DNA from 3 places in the Amycolatopsis sp. NBC_01480 genome. Region 2 is predicted to be linked to each of the others. Evidence: riboswitches for the same ligand, from Rfam matches in the RefSeq annotation. Region 2 holds a riboswitch; each other region holds the start of a gene.

Region 1 (7,170 bases), 2.2 Mb from region 2:
CGTCGCGACCTCGTCGGGGGACGAGCCCGCGGTGGTCGACCGCGACGGCAAGCCGATCCTGACGAGCGGCCCCGGCGGCACCCGGATGGCCGACGGAGCGGCGTTCCCGCTGCTCCAGACGGCGCTGACCGGGCAGGTCCGCGCCACCTCCTCGGACGCGTTCGCGGTCGAGCGGGTGGACACGTCGGGCAAGAACCTGGAGACGCTGTTCGGCAAGACCACCAGCGGGACGCCGGCGCTGAAGTCCACGCTGAGCGTCGCGGTCGAGTCGGCGGCGCAGACGGCCGTGGACGGCTTCGGCGGCAAGGCCCTGATCGTGGCGATCCAGCCGTCGACCGGCGGGGTGCTGGCGGTGGCGCAGAACGCCGCGGCCGGGACCGGGCCGTCGGCGCTGAGCGGGCTGTACGCGCCCGGCTCGACGTTCAAGATCGCGACGGCGACGGCCGCGCTGGAGGCCGGGATCGCCACCCCGGACGCGTCGCTGCCGTGCCCGCTGACCGCGCGGATCGGCACCCGGACCATCTCCAACGAGGGCTTCGACCTGGGCACGGTGCCGATGCACCGGGCGTTCGCGAAGTCGTGCAACACCACGTTCGGGACCCTGGCGTCGCAGCTGCCTGCCGACGGGCTGGCGAAGGCGGCCAGCCAGTTCGGCCTGAACGCGGACTTCGACATCCCGGGCGTCGCCACCGAAACCGGCAAGGTGGTCGCGGCCGCGGGCGCCGACGAGCAGGTCGAGGACGGCATCGGGCAGGGCACGGTGCAGGTCAGCCCGTTCGGCGAGGCGCTGATGGCCGCGACGGTGGCGGCGGGCAAGGCCGTGACGCCGAGCCTGTGGTCGGACCCGGACCTGGCGACCAAGGTGTCGACGCGTTACACCGCGCCGCCCGCTAGCGTGCTGGCTTCGGTGCGCACGATGATGCGGGAGGTGGTCACCGGTGGCACCGCGACCGGGTTGTCCCGCTCCGGCACCGTCTTCGGCAAGACCGGCACCGCCCAGTTCGGCTCCGGCGCCGAGGCCCACGGCTGGTTCACCGGCTACCGCGGCGACGTCGCCTTCGTGGTTTTCCTGGAGGGCGCCAACGATTCCGGCCCCGCGGTCACGCTGGGCGCGAAGTTCCTGGCCGGGGTGAAGTAGCCGACTGTCGTTAATGGACAGAGAAGCACCGCGCTGAGTGGTGGTCCCACGACGCTCGGTGCCGCCCGGGCGTCCTAGCACGGCCACTTGTCCGAATTATCCGGTGGTACACGAAGGAGTGAAGGCCCCCGCTTACTATCCTGGACGCCGGAGACCCGGAGGGAGCGGACGATGGACCAGCTTCCCGTGCTTCTGGGAGTCGGCGGGGTGGTGCTGCTCGCGTCCGTCGTCGCGGTGCGCGTCTCGATCCGGCTCGGGTTCCCTTCGCTGCTGCTCTACCTCGCGATCGGCGTGGTGCTGGGCGAATCCGGGTTCGGCATCCGGTTCGACAACCCCGCCCTGACCCAGTCGCTCGGCCTGGCCGCGCTGGTCATGATCCTCACCGAGGGCGGCCTGACCACGCGCTGGTCCGCGGTGAAACCCTCGCTGGGGCGTGGAATCGTACTGTCCACAGTGGCCGTTGTGCTGAGCGTCGCGATCACCGGCGCCGCGCTGCACTGGCTGCTGGGCCTCGACTGGCGGCTCGCGCTGCTGTGGGGCGCGGTGCTCGCGTCGACCGACGCCGCGGCGGTGTTCTCGGTGCTGCGCTCGGCCGGGGTGGGCAAGCGGATCGTCGGCACGCTGGAGCTGGAGTCCGGCATCAACGACGCGCCCGCGTACATCGCCGTGGTCGTGCTCGCGTCCGGGGACACAGTGGACTGGTCGTTGCCGCTGTTGGTAATTTACGAGCTGGCCGCAGGTTTGGCCATCGGCCTGCTGTTCGGCTGGCTGGGCGCGATGGCGCTGCGGCGGGCCGCGTTGCCGGCCACCGGCCTGTACCCGCTGGCGACGGTCGCGGTGTGCGTGGTGGCCTACTCGTCCGGGCAGCTGGCGCACGCTTCGGGCCTGCTCGCCACGTACGTCGCCGGGCTGGTGCTGGGCAATTCCAAGCTGCCGCACCGGTCCGACACGCTCTCGTTCGCCGAAGGGCTCGGCTGGCTCGCGCAGATCGGGCTGTTCGTGCTGCTCGGCCTGTTCGCCTCGCCGAGCCGGCTGCTGGAGACGCTGGTGCCCGGCCTGGTCGCGGGCGCGGTGGTGCTGCTGCTCGCGCGGCCGCTGTCGGTGGTGCTCTCGCTGCTGCCGTTCCGGCTGCCCTGGCGGGAACAGGCGTTCCTGTCCTGGGCCGGGCTGCGCGGGGCGGTGCCGATCGTGCTCGCGATGATCCCGCTGTCCGAGGGCGTGCCGGGCGCCGAACAGCTGGTCGACGCGGTGTTCGTGCTGGTCATCGTGCTGACGCTGCTGCAGGGCGCCACGCTCGCCCCGTTCGCCCGGCTGCTGGGCCTGGCCAAGCCGGCCGAGGCCCACGAGATCGAGGTCGACGCCGCGCCGCTGGACGAGCTGGGCGCCGAGCTGCTCCAGGTGCGCATCCAGAAGGGCTCGAAGCTGCACGGCGTGTACATCTCGGAGCTGGGGTTGCCGGTCGGCGCCACGGTGAGCCTGATCGTCCGATCCGGCGCGGGTTTCACGCCGCAGAAAACGAGCCGCTTGCAGGTGGAGGACCAGCTTCTGGTGGTGACCACCGCGAGTGTCCGCGACGCGGTGGAGCGGCGGATCCGCGCCGTGGACCGGGCCGGGCGCCTGGCCCGCTGGCGCGGCGAAGACGGCCGCTGACCGTTCCGCCGGACGTGTGACCGCGGTCTCAGATCGCGGGACGGGGCTGGCTTGCACCCACTCCGTTCGGTTACCTTCGAAAACAGGTCATGAGTGCCAGCGCGAAGCCCCGGCTTGCTGGCCGGCAACCCTCCTACCGCGGTGGGGTGCCCCGGGTGAGGACCAGGCCGGTCGCGTACTGCGGCAGGCAAGCGCGGGCCCCTCGCCGGGGGTCCCCCGGACTGCCGAGGAGGCACCCTCATGACTCTCGCCCTCGATCGCTCCTGCACCACCGAAGCCACCGAAGCCACCGAAGCCGCTGAAACCGTTGCGCCCCAGGCGATCCCGGCTGTCGCCGGGGCGAGCCTGCGGGTGCCGCTGGTGACCGGCGGCGAGATCGGCTACGCGAACCTCGACCACGCCGCCAGCGCGCCCTGCCTGGACGCGGTGCGCACGGCCGTCGACGAGTTCCTGCCCTGGTACGCGAGTGTCCACCGTGGCGCGGGCTTCGCGTCGCAGGTCTCGACGCGGCTGTACGAGCGCACCCGCGACATCCTTCGCCGCTTCGTCGACGCGCGCGGCACCGACACCGTCGTGTTCACGCGCAACACCACGGATTCGTTCAACCTGCTGGCCCGTTCCTTGCCGCAGAACACTTCCGTGGTCGTGTTCGACACCGAGCACCACGCCGCGCTGCTGCCGTGGCGAGGCCGGAACGTCCGCCGCGTCAGCCTCCCGCGCACGCGGCTCGCCGCAGTGTCCGTTGTGGACGAAGCGCTCGCGGACTGCCCGCAGGGCCCGCGGCTGGTGGTGGTGACCGGGGCGTCCAATGTGACCGGTGAGCTGCTCCCGGTGGCCGAGATCGCCGCGGTGGCACGGAAACACGGCGCCCGCATCGCGCTCGACGCGGCCCAGCTCGCGCCGCACCGCCGCATCTCGCTGCGGGAGCTGGACGTGGACTACGTCGCGCTGTCGGGCCACAAGCTGTACGCGCCGTTCGGCGCCGGCGCGCTGATCGGCCGCGCGGACTGGCTGCGCGCCGCCCCGCCGTACCTCGCCGGCGGCGGCGCGACCAAGCTGGTCACCGAGGAGGCCGTGGTCTGGAATTCCGGGCCGGAGCGGCACGAGGCGGGCTCGCCGAACACCGTGGGCGTGTATGCGCTCGGGGTCGCGTGCGAGCAGCTGGCCGCGCAGTGGGACGCCGTCGGCGAGCACGAGGCCGAGCTGCTGGAGCGGCTGCGCAAGGGCCTGGCCGGCATCCCCGGCTGCGCCGAGCTGCGGCTGTTCGACGCGCCGGTCGACCGGGTCGGCACGGTGAGCTTTGTGGTCGACGGCTTCGAGCCCGGCTGGCTCGCCGCGGTGCTTTCGGCCGAGTACGGCATCGGCGTCCGCGACGGCGCCTTCTGCGCGCACGTCGCCACGAAGCGCCTGATCGGCGTGGCCGGCGGCGAAGGGCAGCAGGCCGTGCGCGTCAGCCTCGGCCTCGGCAGCACGGCGGAGCACGTGGACCGCCTGGTGCTTGCTCTCCGTCAGATCGCGGCCCGTGGCGCGCGCTGGCAGTACGAGAAGGTGGACGGCCGCTGGGCGCCCGTCGGGGACCCGCGCGAGCTTCCTCCGTTCTGCTCCTGAGCACCCGGCCGGTCCGCTAGGGTCGGGCCGATGGGGAAGGTGCCGCGGTACGCGTTTCCATTGGCCCTGCTGGGTTTCGCCGAGCTGGCGGTGACCGGCGTGCAGCTTGCCACCGCGCAGAACCGGCCGGTGTCCTACGACGTCGCGGTGGCCGTCAAGGGGGATGCGGGCTTTACCACGCAGCAGCTCGTGGGCGGACCCGGATCGGTGCACGCCTATAGCCAGCCGCCCCTGGTCCCGGCGACGTCCGTGCCCGCGGGATTCGCGCCGTCGAACAGCTGGCTGATCATGCTCGCGCTGGTGGTGGCGGCCGTCCTGGCCGGCTACGCGGTCGCCGCCCCCCGGGCCGGGACGCCCTACCGCACCGGCCGGTTCGTGCTGGTGCTGGTGGGCGGGGTGCTGGCCGTGCCGCTGCTCGACCTGCTCGCGTTCACGCAGTTCGGCCTCCCGTCGGCGATGCGCGGCCCGGCGCTCGCGGCGCTCGGGCTGCTGCTGCTCGCCTGGTACGAACGGAGCGTGTTCGTCGCAGTCGTTTCGGTGCTGTTCGCGGTGCTCGCCGCGGTGCTCATGCCGTCACCCGCCGGGGTCGTGCTGTCGGGCGCGGTGCTGCTGGCGGCGGCGTTCGCGGCGGTCGCCGGGCCCGCGAAGTGGCGTCCGCGGCCTGCCGCCGGGACCGGCTGAGCCCGTAACGTGGACAATGGTCGGGTGAGCACCGAGCCCTCCTCCTCTGAACACGACGTCGCGAAGCCTGCCGAGGCCCCCGAACCGGCTCCGGCCGAGGCCGTGGCGCCGCCGGAACCCGAGGCCGAGCCGGCCGCCGCCCCGCTGCCCAAGCGCCGGGTCGGGCTGGTGTTCGCCGTCGCCGTGGTGATCTGGGTGATCGACCTGGTGACGAAGAACCTGGTCGCGGCGAACCTGGAGGGCAAGGAGCCGGTCCGCATCCTCGGCGGGCTGATCTACCTGCAGGTGATCCGGAACCCGGGCGCCGCGTTCTCCATGGCCACCGGCATGACCTGGGTGCTCGCGCTGGTCGCGGCGGCCGTGGTGGTCGCGATCATCTGGCTGTCGCGGCGGCTGCGCTCGATCGGCTGGGCGATCGGGCTCGGCCTGGTGCTCGCGGGCGCGCTCGGCAACCTGACCGACCGCATCTTCCGCGCCCCCGGCCCGCTGCGCGGCCACGTCGTCGACTTCATCTCGGCGTTCGCCCCGAACGGCGAGGGCTTCGCGATCTTCAACATCGCCGACTCGGCCATCTGCTGCGGCGGGGTGCTGATCGTCCTGCTGTCGCTGCTCGGCAAGGACTACGACGGCACCTCCACCCGGACCAAGAAAGAGGAGTCCGCGTGAGCGCCCGGATGCTGCCCGTCCCGGACGGGCTCGACGGGATGCGCGTGGACGCCGGGCTGGCCAAGCTGCTCGGCCTCTCGCGCACGGTCGTCGCGGAGCTCGCGGCGGCCGGTGAGGTGCTGCTGGACGGCCAGCCGGCCGGCAAGTCCGACCGGCTCTCGGCCGGCGGCCTGCTGGAGGTCACGCTGCCCGAGCCGGCGAACCCGGTCGAGGTTGTCGCCGAGGCGGTCGAGGGCATGCGGATCCTGCATGACGACGACGACATCGTGGTGATCTCCAAGCCGGTCGGCGTCGCCGTGCACCCGAGCCCGGGCTGGACCGGCCCGACGGTGGTCGGCGGGCTGGCCGCCGCGGGGCTGCGGATCGCGACGTCGGGCGCCGCCGAGCGCCAGGGCGTCGTGCACCGCCTCGACGCGGGCACCACGGGTGTGATGGTGGTGGCCAAGAGCGAGCACGCGTACACCGTGCTCAAGCGCGCGTTCAAGGAGCGCACCGTCGACAAGGGTTATCACGCCGTGGTCCAGGGCCACCCGGACCCGACGCGCGGCACCATCGACGCCCCGATCGACCGCCACCCCCGCCACGACTACAAGTTCGCCGTGGTCGCGGGCGGCCGCCCGAGCGTGACCCACTACGAGGTGGTGGAGGCGTTCCGCGCCGCTTCGCTGGCCCACGTGAAGCTGGAAACCGGCCGGACGCACCAGATCCGCGTGCACTTCTCCGCGCTGCGCCACCAGTGCGTCGGCGATCTGACGTACGGCGCGGACCCGGTGCTCGCGCGCAAGCTCGGCCTGACCCGCCAGTGGCTGCACGCCCGCACACTCGGCTTCGCACACCCGGCCGACGGCCGCTGGGTGGAGTTCGAGGCCGAGTACCCGGACGACCTGGCCCACGCCCTGCAACTGCTGCGCGACGAGAACTAAGCCTCGACGGCCCAGGTCAGCGTGCGGTCGTCCGGCTCGGGTCGGGGGCTCCAGCGGACCGAGACCACGCGGGTGGCGTCCGGGAGGATGTAGACGGTGTGCCCGCCGAGCGTCTCGCCCGGCCGCACCCCGATCTTGTGCGGCGGCCGCGAAGTGAGCGAGACCGGTGCCTTCCCGACCGTCGCCCCGTCCTCGGTGACGAGTTCGAGGTAGTTGTCCGGCAGCGATGCGAATCCCACCGAGCCGCGGTTGGTGATCTCCGTGTGCACCACCACGGACCGCTCACCCTCCTCGAGCCGGTACCCGGCCGCGCCGAACAGGTAGTCCGCCGGGTCCTGGACTTCCAGCAGCTGCACGGTGAGCTGCTCGCCCTCGAGCCCCTCGGTCGCCAGCACCTCGCCGATCCGCCCCTGCTTACCCCCCGGCGGCCCGCTCCGTCGCGGCTCGTCGCCGCGCGCCCAGGACGCCGTCTGTGGCACTCCCCAGGTGCTGACGAGGGGATTG
Region 2 (7,170 bases):
CCACCAACGCCCCGGCGACCCGCAACGCCTCGTCGTGGACCTCGCCCCACGTCTTGCGCACCGGCTCCTTGGGCTCCCCGGTGACCATGCCCCGCTGCTGACCCCGCCCCGCCGCCGTGCCGACGAGGGTGTCCACGAACCGACTCATGGGCGTCAGATTACTGTCTGGTTGTCAACGCCCGTCGCCCGTGGCCTGAACAGCGCTGTTCGGCTCGGTGCACCCGGCTCGACGGGCCGCTATTCGGCCGCTTCCGAGGTCTCCAGCCAGCGCGCCTCGACGTCGTCCTTCTCCGCCTGCAGCGTCTTCAGCTCGGTGTTCAGCTCGATCAGCTTCGCCGGGTCCGTGGCCGCTTCGGCCAGCGCCACATGGATCTTCTCCTCGCGCGAGGCGAGCTGGTCGAGCTTGCGCTCCAGCCGGCCCAGCTCCTTGCGCGCGGCCCGCACCTCCGCGGCATCGCGCTTGGCCTCGGCCTTCGCAGGGGCGGCCTCGACGGAATCACGGCGCGGGGCGGCGTCCCGGATCTTCAGGCGGCGCTTGAGGTACTCCTCGATGCCGCCGGGCAGGTCGGTCACCCCGCCGTCGCCGAACAGCGCGACCGTGGTGTCGCAGACGCGCTCGACCAGGTACCGGTCGTGCGAGACGACGACCATCGTGCCGGGCCAGCCGTCGAGCAGGTCTTCCAGCTGCTGCAGGGTGTCGATGTCCAGGTCGTTCGTCGGCTCGTCGAGCAGCAGCACGTTCGGCTCGGCCATCAGCAGCCGGCACAGCTGGAGCCGGCGCCGCTCGCCGCCGGACAGGTCGCCGACCGGCGTCCACTGGCGGGCCTGCGGGAAGCCCAGCTTCTCGCCGAGCTGGGACGCGGTCATCTCCTGCTTGCCGAACACCACACGCCCGGCGACCTGCTCGATCGCCTGCAGCACCCGCAGGTCCTTCGGCAGGTCGTCCAGCTCCTGGCGCAGGTGCGCGAGCGCGACGGTCTTGCCCTGCTTGCGGAACCCGGTCGAGGGTTCGATCTCCCCGCCGAGCAGTTTGAGCAGCGTGGTCTTGCCGGAGCCGTTCACGCCGACCAGGCCGATCCGGTCGCCGGGGCCGATCCGCCAGGTGACGTGGTCGAGCAGCGTGCGGCCGCCGACGCTGACCGTCACGTCTTCCAGCTCCAGCACCGTCTTGCCGAGCCGCCGCTTCGCGAACGCGTGCAGCTCGACGGTGTCGCGCAGTGGCGGCACATCGGCGATCAGCGCCTCCGCGGCCTCCACGCGGTAGCGCGGCTTCGACGAGCGCGCCTGCGGGCCGCGGCGCAGCCACGCCAGCTCCTTGCGCGCCAGGTTCTGCCGCTTCTCCTCCGCGGTCGCGGACAGCCGCGCCCGCTCGGCGCGCGCGAAGATCCAGTCCGCGTAACCGCCTTCGTACTGCTCGACGCGGCCGTTCGCGACCTCCCAGGTCACGCCCGCGACCGTGTCCAGGAACCACCGGTCGTGGGTCACGACCACCACGGCGGTGCGGCGCGCGAGCAGGTGGTCGGCCAGCCAGCGGACGCCTTCGACGTCCAGGTGGTTGGTCGGCTCGTCGAGCACCACCAGGTCCAGTTCGCCGGTCAGCGCGGCCGCGAGCGCGACGCGACGGCGCTCACCGCCGGAAAGCGTGGCGGTCGCCTTGTCCAGCCCGATCGCGGTGATCCCGAGGCCGTCCACAATGGACCGGACGCGGGCGTCGGCGGCCCACTCGTGCTCGGCGCCGTAGCGGGCCAGCACGACATCGCCGACCGTGCTGCCCTCGGGCAGCTCGGTGCGCTGCGTGACCACGGCCATCCGCAGCCCGCGCACGTGGCTGACGCGCCCGTCGTCCGGCTCGCTCAGTCCTGAGAGGACCTCCAGCAAGGTGGTCTTGCCACCGCCGTTGAGGCCGACCACGCCGATGCGCTGTCCTTCGGCGACGCCGAGGGAAACCTTGTCCAGCAGCGGCTTCACCCCGTAGGACTTGCTCACCGACTCCAGGTTGACCAGGTTGGCCATCCGATCCCTTCCACAGTGGACAGTTCAGTAAAAGCTCAGGCGTGCACGCGCGGCGGCGTGCTGCGCGGCGCGTCGTCGCCGCCGACCACCCGCGCGCCGGGCACCGGCCCGTGCGCGACCCGCACCGTGCGGCACACCCCGGCGCCGGACAGCTCGGCGGCCACTTCCACGGCCGCCTGCGCGTCGACGCAGAGGAAGGCGCACGTCGGGCCCGAGCCGGAAACGCAGCCGGCCAGCGCGCCCGCGTTCACGCCCGCGCGCAGCGTGCGCCGCAGGCCCGGCCGCAGCGAGACGGCCGCGGCCTGGAGGTCGTTGCCCAGCAGCAACGCGAGCTGCCGCGGGTCGCCGGAAGCGAGCGCCTCGACCACGGGCGTGTGCGAGCCGATGCGCGGCGGTTTGCCCTCCGTGCGCAGCCGGTCGAGTTCGCCGAACACCTTCGGCGTGGAGAGGCCCTTGTGGTCGAACGCGAGCACCCAGTGGAACGTGTGCCGCGAGAGCACCGGCACGAGCTGCTCGCCGCGTCCGGTCCCGAGCGCAGTGCCGCCGTACAGCGCGAAAGGCACGTCGCTGCCCAGCTTGCCCGCGATCGCGGCCAGCTCGTCGCGGGTGATGTCGAGCTTCCACAGCGAAGCCAGGCCCACCAGGGTCGCCGCCGCGTCCGCGCTGCCGCCCGCCATCCCGCCCGCGACCGGGATCCCCTTGCGCAGCACGATGCGCACCTTCGGATCTTCGTCCGGACGGCCGGCGTACGCGGCCAGCTCCTGCGCCGCGCGCCAGGCGAGGTTCGTGGCGTCGGTGGGCACCGTGCCCTCCCCCTCGCCGTAGACCTCGAGCCCGGGCTCGTCGGTGGCCGCGACGGTGACCTCGTCCGTCAGCGAAAGCGCCTGGAACACGGTGACCAGCTCATGGAAACCGTCCGCACGCGGGTCGCCGACCGCCAGGTGCAGATTGACCTTGGCCGGGACCCGGACGGTGACTGGGGGAGGAACCACTGCGAGCACCCATCCAGCCTACGTGGCCGGGCCGTTCGGCTGGCCACCAGGAGAAAAGCCGGGCGGCCGCCGGACCTTCCGTACCCGGGCCGTCGCGTTCGGCAACCCGACCGGCCGGACAGCCGTCCCAAATCTCCGGACGCGTGGCCGTGTTCCCCGGACAGAAGTGGCGTCAAGGCCTCCTTACCCGCGTCCGACGCGGGTAAGGAGGCCTTGACGGAGACTGCCGGAAGAGGGTCAGGCGGCGACGACGCTCTGCGGGCCGCGCGCGGTGTGGGTCACGTGGGCGCCGCGGTCGGCGATCCACGCCAGCGCGGCGTCGGCCCGCTCGCCGCGGACGCCGAGGCGGAAGCGGCCGATCGGGGTGTCGCCGATGCGGGTCAGGCCGCCGCCGATGGTGGCGAGCTCGACGTCGAACCGGCCGGCCGCCTCGGGCAGCAACGCGCCCACCGACGCGAAGCCGATCAGCACCACGTCGGCCGAGCGGTCGTACTTCGCGGCCTGCGCCCGGGTCGTCTCGATCGCCGGCAGCACCGCCTGCGCGGTCCAGCTGCCCGGCGACGCGATCAGGTCGAGCACCGTGCCGCGCTCGACGATGGCGCCTTCCTCCAGCACCGCGACGTCGTCGCAGACCCGGCGGACGACGCCCGCGTCCTGCGTGGTCACCAGCACCGTGACGCCCAGCTCGGCGCGCGCCCGGTCGAGCACGGCCAGCACGGCGCCGGCCTCCTCCGGGGCGATGCCCGCGGTCGGGTCGTCGGCGAGCAGCACGGCCGGTCCGGCCGCGAGCGCCTTGGCCACGGCGACCCGGCGCAGCTGGCCGTCGGTCAGCTCACCCGGGTGCTGGGCGGCCCGCGCGGTCAGCCCGGCCAGGTCGAGCAGCGAGCCGACGCGGCTGCGGCGCTGCGGGCCGTCGACGCCCAGCTGCTCCAGCGGGGTCGCGATGTTGCCGGCCACGGTGCGCTCGGCCAGCAGCTCCGGCTTGGTGCCGACGACACCGAGCTGGCGGCGGACCTCACGCAGCCGGCGGCCGTCGAGGGTGCCGGTGTTCAGGCCGTCGAGCCGCACGACGCCGCGGTCGGGGCGCTCCTGCAGCGCGATGCAGCGGGCGAGGGTCGACTTGCCGGAGCCGGCCGGGCCGACCACGCCGAAGAGGGAGCCGGCCTGCACGTCGACGCTCACGTCACGCAGCGCGGCGACCGGATTTCCGTTGAGGGGAAAGGATTTGGACACGTTTTCGACAGTGATCACAAAGGGCTCCAAGCAGGGGGCGCAGCACCGTTGAGGGCGCGCCGGGCGTCACCGATTTACCGTCCGAAAGGGACGGTGCTCAAGAAGAAAGCGGAAGAGAGATCAGGCGATGACCATGGAGCGTCGACACGCACATACCGTGCGGCGACCTTCGTCGACTACGCGCCGCTTGGTGAGCAGGAGCGGGCGGGCTACCCTCTTCATCGGAAACAGCCTCCATCGGTCCTGGCGGTAGCACCTGCCCTGCGGAGGGTGGTTGCTGCGACTTCGGCGAGCCAGGTCTCTCAGTCGCTCGGGATGGACATACCGAGTAAAGCCGATCCCATTGGGTGAACGCAAGCGCGTTGGTGCAGATCACACGAGTGGTGGCGCCCGGATACCGGAACACTCCGTCCTGCATCGCGGAACGTGAGGACGGTTCACCGGTCGGGCCGCTTGACACGACCGGCCGGGTCCCGATACCCGAGCTGCCGGGCGATTCCCCTGTGGACGGTCAGGAATCCTTCATCGGCGGCGCTTTTTTACGCCGCTCGTCGAGCACCGCCAGCACCGCGAACGCCACGACGATCACGCCGGCGGCCACCACGTAGCACCAGGGCGTGTCCAGATAGTTCGAAAACGCCAGCCAGCTCGGCTTCCCCTCGCCGAACGCCTTCGACAGGATCGGCACGACGCCCGCGCGGACGCCCACCACGCCGACGACCACCTCCCACAGCCGGTACCAGCCCTCGTTCATGTCCCCTCCTGATGATACAGACGTATCAGATACACTCGTACCATACAACCGAGGAGCACGATGGCCAAGCGGGTGGACCACGACCAGCGCCGGCGTCAGATCGCCGAAGCGGTCTGGCGGATCGCCGCCGCCCGCGGCCTCGAGTCGGTGAGCATGCGCGAGGTCGCCGCCGAGGCCGGCGTCTCGCTGCGGCTGGTGCAGTACTACTTCGAGACGAAGCACAACCTGCTCGTCCTGGCCCTGCGCTACCTCCACGAGCAGGGCGAGCAACGGGCGCAGGCCCGCATCGCGGAGCTGCCGCAGGAGAGCCCGCGCGCGGTACTGCGCTCGGTGCTCACGGAACTGCTGCCACTGGACGAGGAACGCGCGCAGTCGCTGCGCGTGCACATCGCGTATTTCAGCCGCACGCACAGCGATCCTGAGCTGGCGAAGGTTTTCCTCGGCGAGGGGACACCGATCGAGGACCTGGTGACCGGTCTGCTGCCGGCGGCTTCACTCGTGCCCGGCGCGGACCCCCGGCACGAGGCGAACCTGCTCGTCTCCGGCATCACCGGGCTGGGCCTGGACGTCCTGCACGACCGCTACCGGCCCGACGAGGTCATCGCCACCCTCGACTACCACCTCGACCGGTTGTTCGGCACCGCCGGAGCCTGACGGCGCCGTGGTTCAGACCTGTGCCGCGAGCCGTGCGAAGTCCTGCACGCCCAACTGCTCACCGCGGGTACGCGGGTCGATCCCCGCCGCCGTCAGCAGCTCACCCGCACGGTCCGCCGACCCGGCCCAACCCGCCAACGCCGCACGCAAAGTCTTGCGGCGCTGCGAAAACGCGGCGTCCACGAGATCGAACAACGTCTTGCGATCGACGTCGGTCACCGGCGTCTCGGCCCGTTCGAAGGAGACCAGCGCCGAGTCGACGTTCGGGACCGGCCAGAAGACGTTGCGGGGCACGGCGGCGACCTTGCGGGCCGGGCCGTACCAGGCGAGCTTCACGCTCGGCACGCCGTAGATGCGGCTGCCGGGGCCCGCGGCCATCCGGTCGGCCACCTCGGTCTGGACCATCACCAGCCCCCGCCGCAGCGAGGGCAGCTCGGCCAGCAGGTGCAGCACCACGGGCACCGCGACGTTGTACGGCAGGTTCGCGACCAGCGACACGGGCGCGGCCGGCAGATCCTCGGCCCGCACGCGCAACGCGTCCGCGCCGAGCACGGAAAGGCGCTCGGCCGCCTCGGGGGCCCGCTCGGCCGCGGTCTGCGGCAGGCGCTCGGCCAGCACCGGATCGATCTCGACGGCGACGACGTCCGCGCCCGAGGCCAGCAGCCCCAGCGTCAGCGAGCCCAGCCCGGGCCCGACTTCGAGGACGACGTCCCCCGCGCCGACCCCGGCCAGCTCGACGATGCGGCGAACCGTGTTGGGGTCGTGCACGAAGTTCTGCCCGAGCTTCTTCGTCGGGCGGACGTCGAGCTCGGCCGCCATCGCGCGGATCTCGGCAGGCCCCAGCAGTTCAACCACCGGCAGAGCCTACCGAGCCCTCGGTACGGGAGCGGAACTCAGGCCTTGCTGCCGCAGACCGGCCAGGCGCTGTAGCCGCCACGGGCGTCGCGGACCTTCTCCGCGACCGCGATCTGCTGGGCGCGGCTGGCCTGGTACGGGTAGGCCGCGTACTGGTCGCCGCCGTAGGCGTCCCAGGTGCTCTTGTTGAACTGGAGCCCGCCGTAGTAGCCGTTGCCGGTGTTGGCGGCCCAGTTGCCGGTCGCCTCGCACTGCGCGATGCGGTCCCAGGCGGAGCCGTCGCCGATCGCCGGGTCGGCGGGCTTCATGGTGCCCACCTTGATGATCTTCGGCTTGGCCTGCACCAGGACCTGCTCGGAGACCTGCTCGCGCGAGACCTCTTCGCCGTTCTTCTTGGTGACCTTGTAGGTGACCATCTTCTGGCCCGGGGTGCCCGGGTCCACGACAGTGGTCTTGCCCTTCGCCAAGGTCGGGTCGTCGCTCTGCTGCACGTCCGGGTCGATGGTCTCCTGCTGGTTGACCATCGAGACGCCCATGCGGCTGACGTGGACCTCGGCGCCGTCCTTGAGCGAGACGTCCAGACCACCCTCGACGGCGTCGTCCGGGCCGAGGTTCATCTTGAGGTCGGAGACGAACTCCTTGGTGGTCACCGCGTTGCTGGTGACCTTC
Region 3 (7,170 bases), 1.7 Mb from region 2:
GTGCTCCCAGGCGAAGGCGGACCGGCGATCGCCCGCCGTGGTGAGCCCCGTGGACCGCCCCACTAGCCCCGCGCGGCAACGGAGGACTCCTTGCCTACTCTCAAGTTAGGCAAGGAGTCCTCCACTACCGAGGTCAGAAACCGAGTGCCTTGCTGACCGCTTCGGCGGATGGCGGCACGGTCGCCTTCGGGCCGATGTGGCCTTCGACGGCGTCCAGGGTCTTGAGGCCGTCGCCGGTGATGAGCAGGACGGTTTCGGCGTCGGGGTCGAGCTTGCCAGTCTCCACCAGTTTCTTCGCGGTGGCGACGGTGACGCCGCCCGCGGTCTCGGTGAAGATGCCTTCGGTGCGCGCGAGCAGCCGGATGCCCTCCACGACCTCCTCGTCGCTGACGTCCTCGATCGCGCCGCCGGTGCGGTTGACCACGTCGAGCACGTACGGGCCGTCGGCCGGGTTGCCGATCGCCAGCGAGCGGGCGATGGTGTCCGGCTTCACCGGCTGGACCACGTCGTGGCCCGCGCGGAACGCGGCCGAGACGGGGGAGCAGCCGGTGGCCTGGGCGCCGAACACCTTGTACGGGCTGGCTTCCACCAGGCCGAGCTGGCCGAGCTCGCGGAATCCCTTGTCCACCTTGGTCAGCTGCGAGCCCGAGGCGATCGGGACCACGATCTGCTGCGGGATGCGCCAGCCGAGCTGCTCGGCGACCTCGAAGGCGAGCGTTTTCGAGCCCTCGGAGTAGTACGGGCGGACGTTGACGTTCACGAAGGCCCACGAGGCGTGCTCGGCGGCCAGCTCGGTGGCGAGGCGGTTGACGTCGTCGTAGTTGCCGTCCACGGCGATCAGCGCGCCGTCGTACACCGCGGTGGTGAGGATCTTGGCCCGCTCCAACGTCTTCGGGATCAGCACCACCGACTGCCAGCCGGCGCGCGCGGCCGCGGCGGCGACCGCGTTGGCGAGGTTTCCGGTGGACGGACAGGCCAGCACCTCGAAGCCGAACTCGCGGGCGGCGGCCAGCGCGACGGCGACCACGCGGTCCTTGAACGAGTGCGTCGGGTTGCCGGTGTCGTCCTTGACCCACACGCGCTTGAGGCCCAGCGCCTTCGCGAGCCGGTCGGCGCGCACCAGGCGGGTGCCGCCGGGCTCGGTGTTGGGGATCTCCTCGACGTTCGAGGGGACGGGCAGGAGCTTCTTGTAGCGCCAGATGTTGTTCGGCCCGGCTTCGATGTCCTCGCGGCGCACGCGGCCGAAGTCGTAGGCGACCTCGAGCGGTGAGAAGTCCTCGGCGGAGACGAACTCCGGGGCGAGCGGCTGCCGGTGGCCCTCTTCCTTCGACACCAGTTCGACGGCGGGCCCGAGGTCCACGGTCTTGCTGGCGGAGGTCGTTCCGAGGGTAACGGTCATCACGAGGTTCCTTCCTCATCTGCCCCGCCGAAGCGGGCCGGAATTGGCACCGTGGTCGTCAGCTATCCCGCGATCGCGGAATGACAGGCTGTACGCCGGTTGCCGGGGCTTCGTCGGGCCGTATCCCTCTGCCCCTCTGGATGAGCGGTATTCAGTTGTCGGCGCGCTCGCGGGCGCTGCCTCGGCTACACCGTACGACATGGCGATCACCTCGTGCCACGGTGCCCGCCCCGTCACCGGGACGGGCCGGCGGCCGGACGAGTGAGAGGATGGCCGGGTGACCACCGCCCCCGCGCCGCTCCAGCTCGTCATCGGCGAGGAAGAACTGCTCATCGAACGGGCCGTCCGGGCCGCGCTGGACGCCGCGAGGGCGGCCGACCCGACGGCCGATCTGACCCGCAACCGGGTGTCCGAACTCACACCGCCGGTGCTGGCCGAGCTGGTGAGTCCTTCGCTGTTCAGCGAGGGACGGGTGATCGTTTTGGACTCGGCGCAGGACATTTCGCAGGAGCTCGCCGACGCCGTGCTGGCGTACATCGCTTCGCCGGCGGACGGCATCGTCCTGGTCGTCGTGCACAGCGGCGGGGGCCGGAGCAAGGCGGCGAAAGCGCTGCCCGCGGCGTTGAAAAAGGCGGGTGCCGAGATCATCGAGTGCCCGAAGCTGACCAAGCCCGCCGAGCGGGAATCGTTCGTGCGCAACGAAGTGCGCCGCTCCGGCGGGAAGATCGACGCCGCCGGGGTGATGGCGCTGCTCGACACCGTCGGCTCGGACCTGCGCGAGCTGTCCTCCGCGGCGACACAGCTGGTCGCCGACGCCGGGGGCGTCGTGGACGAGCAGGCGGTCCGGCGCTACCACACCGGCCGCGCCGACGTGACCGGCTTCGCGGTGGCGGAGAAGGCCGTTTCGGGCGACCGCGGGGCGGCGCTGGAGTCGTTGCGCTGGGCCATGCAGCTGGGTGTCCCGCACGTCCTGGTGGCCGACGCGCTGGCGGACGCGGTCCGCACCATCGCGCGCGTCTCGGCGGCAGGCCGCGGCAACCCGAACCAGATGGCGGGCGAGCTGGGCATGCCGCCGTGGAAGATCCGCAAGGCGCAGGGCCAGTCCCGCGGCTGGGGCCAGGACGGGCTCGCCACCGCGATGCGCGTGGTGGCCCGCCTGAACGCCGAGGTCAAGGGCGCCGCCGCCGACGCGGACTACGCGCTGGAGCGTGCGGTCACCGAGGTCGTCGCCGCCAAGGGCGAACACTGAGCCAGCTCAGGCGCAGCACACCCCGGCCACGCGAGATGGGCCCGGTGACCCGCATCGACAGGCCCAGGCGAAGCGAGCCCCGAACATGCGAAAAGAATCTGGCGACCAGTGGTCACCGAGGTGACCAGCCGCCAAGGGCGAACACCGAGCCAGCCCACGCGAAGAGCAAGCCCCGAACACGCGGAAGGGGCCCGGCGACCAGTGGTCACCGGGCCCCTTCCGAAGAGAAGAGCCGGAAATCAGAGCGAGTTCACGCGCTTGGCGATCGCGGACTTCTTGTTCGCGGCCTGGTTGGCGTGGATGACGCCCTTGGTGACGGCCTTGTCGAGCTTCTTGGCGGCGTCGCGCTGCGCCTCGACGGCCTTGGCCTTGTCGCCCGAGTCGGCGGCGTCGCGGAACTTGCGGATCGCGGTCTTCACCGAGGACCGGATCGCCAGGTTGCGCTGGCGGGCCTTCTCGTTGGTGGTGATGCGCTTGATCTGGGACTTGATGTTGGCCACGGGGGCGCTCCTGTGTCTCTCGGTGAGGTCGCTGCCGCGTCGAAGTGGCCCCGTGCGCCCGCGAGGGGCGCGGCCGGGTTTCCTCCATGACGGAATGCCGCACGGCAACAGCGGGAAAGCCTAACAGCCCTGCTCCGGACCCCCGCGGCCGCCCCGCGGTGATCGGTTCGGCTACGGTGGGACCTGCTAGTGCCTAGGGTTCCGCCACCGCCCGCGGCCCGCCTCGCGCGGGCCCACCCACAACGAGGGCCGGTGGGACAGGTCCGAGCGGCACCATCGGCGGAGCCGGAAGCCCTGCCGTTCATCTGACGGGACAAAAGCCTGGAGGACCCGGTCTTTCGCGCGCGCGAAAGACCCTTAAGGGGTCCGGTGAACACCACAGCTCTGTCGCTCGTCCTCGTCGCCGCCTTCGTGCACGCGGCGTGGAACCTCGCCGCCAAGCGCGTCACCTTCGGCGGGCCGCGCTTCGTCTGGCTCTACTACACCGTTTCGGCCGTCGCGATGGCCCCGGCAGTCGCCGTCGCGCTCGTCGTCGAGCCGGAACGTCCACAGTGGAGCTGGCTGATCGCCGCCGCCGTGACGGCCGTGATGCACATCGCGTACGGCATCGTGCTGCAGCGCGGTTACGTCGTCGGCGACCTGTCGATCGTCTACCCGCTGGCGCGCGGCACCGGGCCGCTGCTGTCCGTGCTCGCCGCCGTCCTGGTGCTGCACGAGCACCCCGGCGTGTGGGGCCTGATCGGCGCGTTCCTGGTGATCGCCGGCGTGCTGGTGATCAGCATCGGCGGCGGCACGGCGGACCGGGCCGCGCGCCGCGCCGGCGTCTTCTACGGCGTGCTCACCGGCGCCGTCATCGCCGCGTACACGCTCTGGGACGCCCGCTCCGTGACCACGCTGGGCGTCCCGCCGCTGGTCTACTTCGGCGGCGGCGCGATCGGCCAGAGCCTGCTGCTGGCCCCGACGGCCTACCGCGGCCGCGCCGAGGTCGGCCGGCTGTGGCGGGAGCACCGCAAGGAGGTGCTGATCGTCGGGCTGCTGTCGCCGGCGGCGTACCTGCTTGTGCTGTACGCGCTGCGGATCGCGCCGGTCAGCCTGGTCGCCCCGGCGCGGGAGCTGTCGATCGTGGTGGGCGGCGTCGCGGCGTGGCTGGTCCTCGGCGAGCGCAACGCCGCGCGCCGGCTGGCCGGTTCGCTGGTGGTGCTGGCCGGCATCGCCGCGATTGCGGTGGCCTGAACCACTCGGGTAGGGAGTAACCATGGAAGTACTGAGCAGCCGCGTGCTGATCCACCCCCGTGACCTGGACGCCGCCACCGCGTTCTACCGCGACACGCTGGGGCTCGCGATCGACAAGGAGTTCCCCGGCGGCACGGTCTTCTTCGCCGGCGGCGGGTCGATCGAGGTGGTCGGGCGGGCCGAGTCCGGGCCGACGCCCGACGTCGCGCTGTGGCTCCAGGTCCGCGATCTGCCGGCCACGCTGGCCGAGCTGGCGGGACGCGGCGTCACGCCGGTCCGCGGCGCTCAGCGGGAGCCCTGGGGCCTGGACGAGGCCTGGATCGCCGATCCCGACGGGACGCGCATCGTGCTGGTCGAGGTGCCGTCCGGCCATCCGCTCCGGACCGACCCCCGGTAGCCGTCCGTCAAGCCGGCTTGAGGGCCTTCAGCTGGGCCGCCAGCCCGGCGAAGCCCGGCGGCTCCCAGGTCCACGTCTGCAGATCGGTGAAGCCCGCGGCGGCGGCCTCGTCGGCCAGCTCGTGGCGGGACACGGGCAGCCACTTCTCGTGCGCCGAGAGCAGGAGCCGCCCGCCCGGGCGCAGGATCCGGAACAACTCGGCGAACGCGGCCGGGCGGTCCTGCCAGAACGTCACGTTGTTGACCGTCAGGACCACGTCGACGCAGTCGTCGGCCGACCCGGTGCGGGCCGCCGTGCCGTCGCGCAGCTCGACGCGGTCGCCGCAGCGTTCGAGGCACAGCGAGCGCATCTCGGCCGACGGCTCGACCCCGATGACCTCGCCGGCCAGCCGGCTGGCGGCGTCGAGGCCGACGCCGGGGCCGGGGCCGACGACCAGCACGGTTTCGTCCGGCTCCAGCCGGGCCAGGTCGACGATCCGGTGCTCGGTGGCGGCGTTGCCGCGCGCCATGACCCACCCGCCGAGGCGCCCGAGCAGGCCGGCGGGGTGGCCGAACGCCCGGTCGAGGGCGGTGCCGAGGGTGCCCGTGGCGGCCGGTGGAACCGGCGCGGGCTGGTGCGAAGTGCTCATACTTCGAGGTCACCACGAGTCACGGTGATCTCGCATCGGGGATGACCCCCACCCGCACCCGGAGCTCCATGGGACCATGGAAGGTGGCCAACCCCGAACCACGTTCCCGAGGACCACACGAGTGACAGCGCCCAAGACGTTCGCCGACACCACCTTCACGCCGCCGGAGCTCATCCGCAACTTCTGCATCATCGCCCACATCGACCACGGCAAGTCGACGCTGGCGGACCGCATGCTGCAGCTCACCGGTGTCGTCGAGGAGCGGGCGATGCGCGCTCAGTACCTCGACCGGATGGACATCGAGCGTGAGCGCGGCATCACGATCAAGGCCCAGAACGTCCGCCTGCCCTGGCAGGTCGACGGGCAGAACCACGTGCTGCACATGATCGACACCCCCGGCCACGTCGACTTCACCTACGAGGTCTCCCGCGCGCTCGAAGCGTGCGAAGGGGCGATCCTGCTGGTGGACGCGGCGCAGGGGATCGAGGCCCAGACCCTGGCCAACCTGTACCTGGCCCTGGAGAACAACCTCACCATCATCCCGGTGCTGAACAAGATCGACCTGCCCTCGGCCGACCCGGACAAGTACGCGGGCGAGATCGCGCACATCATCGGCTGCGAGCCGGGCGACGTGCTGCGGGTCTCGGCGAAGACCGGCGTGGGCGTCGGCGCGCTGCTGGACGAGGTCGTCAAGCAGGTCCCGGCGCCGGTCGGCGACTCCGACGCGCCCGCGCGGGCGATGATCTTCGACTCGGTCTACGACACCTACCGCGGCGTGGTGACCTACATCCGCGTGGTCGACGGCAAGATCACCCCGCGCGAGAAGATCCGGATGATGTCCACCGGCGCCACGCACGAGCTGCTGGAGGTCGGCATCATCTCGCCGGAGCCGAAGCCCAGCAAGGGACTCGGTGTCGGCGAGGTGGGCTACCTGATCACCGGCGTGAAGGACGTCCGCCAGTCGAAGGTCGGCGACACCGTCACCTCCGAGCGCCACGGCGCGACCGAGGCGCTGGCGGGCTACCGCGAGCCGAAGCCGATGGTCTACTCCGGGCTGTACCCGGTCGACGGCTCGGACTACCCGGAGCTGCGCGAGGCGCTGGAGAAGCTGCAGCTGAACGACGCCGCGCTGGCGTACGAGCCGGAGACGTCCGTGGCGCTGGGCTTCGGCTTCCGCTGCGGCTTCCTGGGCCTGCTGCACCTGGAGATCACCCGCGACCGGCTGGAGCGCGAGTTCGGCCTCGACCTGATCTCCACGGCGCCGAACGTGGTCTACCGGGTGGTGCTGGAGGACCGGAGCGAGGTCGTGGTCACCAACCCGTCGGACTGGCCGACCGGGCTGAAGATCTCGGACGTGTACGAGCCGGTGTCCAAGGTGAGCATCCTGGCGCCGGCCGAGTTCGTCGGCACGATCATGGAGCTGTGCCAGACCAAGCGCGGCCAGTTGCTCGGCATGGACTACTTGTCCGAGGACCGCGTCGAGCTGCGCTACAACCTGCCGCTCGCGGAAATCATCTTCGACTTCTTCGACACGCTGAAGTCGCGTACGCGCGGCTACGCGTCGCTGGACTACGAAGAGGCGGGCGAGCAGGCGTCGGAGCTGGTGAAGGTCGACATCCTGCTGCAGGGCGAGACGGTGGACGCCTTCTCGGCGATCGTGCACAAGGACGCCGCGTACAGCTACGGAAACCGGATGGCGACGCGGCTGCGCGAGCTGATCCCGCGCCAGCAGTTCGAGGTCCCGATCCAGGCGGCGGTGGGCTC

The links. Region 2 has a riboswitch for S-adenosylmethionine ahead of OG371_RS09225 (methionine ABC transporter ATP-binding protein). Riboswitches for the same ligand answer to the same signal wherever they lie in the genome.
Region 1: another riboswitch for S-adenosylmethionine. It lies ahead of OG371_RS45915 (aminotransferase class V-fold PLP-dependent enzyme); the one in region 2 lies ahead of OG371_RS09225 (methionine ABC transporter ATP-binding protein).
Region 3: another riboswitch for S-adenosylmethionine. It lies ahead of thrC (threonine synthase); the one in region 2 lies ahead of OG371_RS09225 (methionine ABC transporter ATP-binding protein).

Annotation. Positions count from the first base shown of each region.
Region 1 is NZ_CP109442.1:9,838,022-9,845,191, reverse strand. It holds gene OG371_RS45925 (penicillin-binding transpeptidase domain-containing protein) at 1-1,138, shown strand, start outside; gene OG371_RS45920 (potassium/proton antiporter) at 1,310-2,788, shown strand; SAM riboswitch class IV at 2,874-2,988, shown strand; gene OG371_RS45915 (aminotransferase class V-fold PLP-dependent enzyme) at 3,029-4,396, shown strand; gene OG371_RS45910 (hypothetical protein) at 4,427-5,077, shown strand; gene lspA (signal peptidase II) at 5,102-5,743, shown strand; gene OG371_RS45900 (RluA family pseudouridine synthase) at 5,740-6,666, shown strand; partial or broken gene OG371_RS45895 (AsnC family protein) at 6,663-7,170, opposite strand, start outside.
Region 2 is NZ_CP109442.1:1,977,034-1,984,203, forward strand. It holds gene OG371_RS09210 (fatty acyl-AMP ligase) at 1-148, opposite strand, end outside; gene OG371_RS09215 (ABC-F family ATP-binding cassette domain-containing protein) at 238-2,013, opposite strand; gene OG371_RS09220 (4-(cytidine 5'-diphospho)-2-C-methyl-D-erythritol kinase) at 2,049-3,005, opposite strand; gene OG371_RS09225 (methionine ABC transporter ATP-binding protein) at 3,243-4,256, opposite strand; SAM riboswitch class I at 4,454-4,560, opposite strand; gene OG371_RS09230 (hypothetical protein) at 4,750-4,992, opposite strand; gene OG371_RS09235 (TetR/AcrR family transcriptional regulator) at 5,053-5,646, shown strand; gene rsmA (16S rRNA (adenine(1518)-N(6)/adenine(1519)-N(6))-dimethyltransferase RsmA) at 5,659-6,501, opposite strand; gene OG371_RS09245 (transglycosylase family protein) at 6,540-7,170, opposite strand, start outside.
Region 3 is NZ_CP109442.1:323,790-330,959, reverse strand. It holds gene OG371_RS01645 (ComEC/Rec2 family competence protein) at 1-66, shown strand, start outside; gene thrC (threonine synthase) at 134-1,399, opposite strand; SAM riboswitch class I at 1,412-1,546, opposite strand; gene holA (DNA polymerase III subunit delta) at 1,677-2,648, shown strand; gene rpsT (30S ribosomal protein S20) at 2,888-3,148, opposite strand; gene OG371_RS01625 (DMT family transporter) at 3,518-4,381, shown strand; gene OG371_RS01620 (VOC family protein) at 4,404-4,778, shown strand; gene OG371_RS01615 (class I SAM-dependent methyltransferase) at 4,786-5,406, opposite strand; gene lepA (translation elongation factor 4) at 5,483-7,170, shown strand, end outside.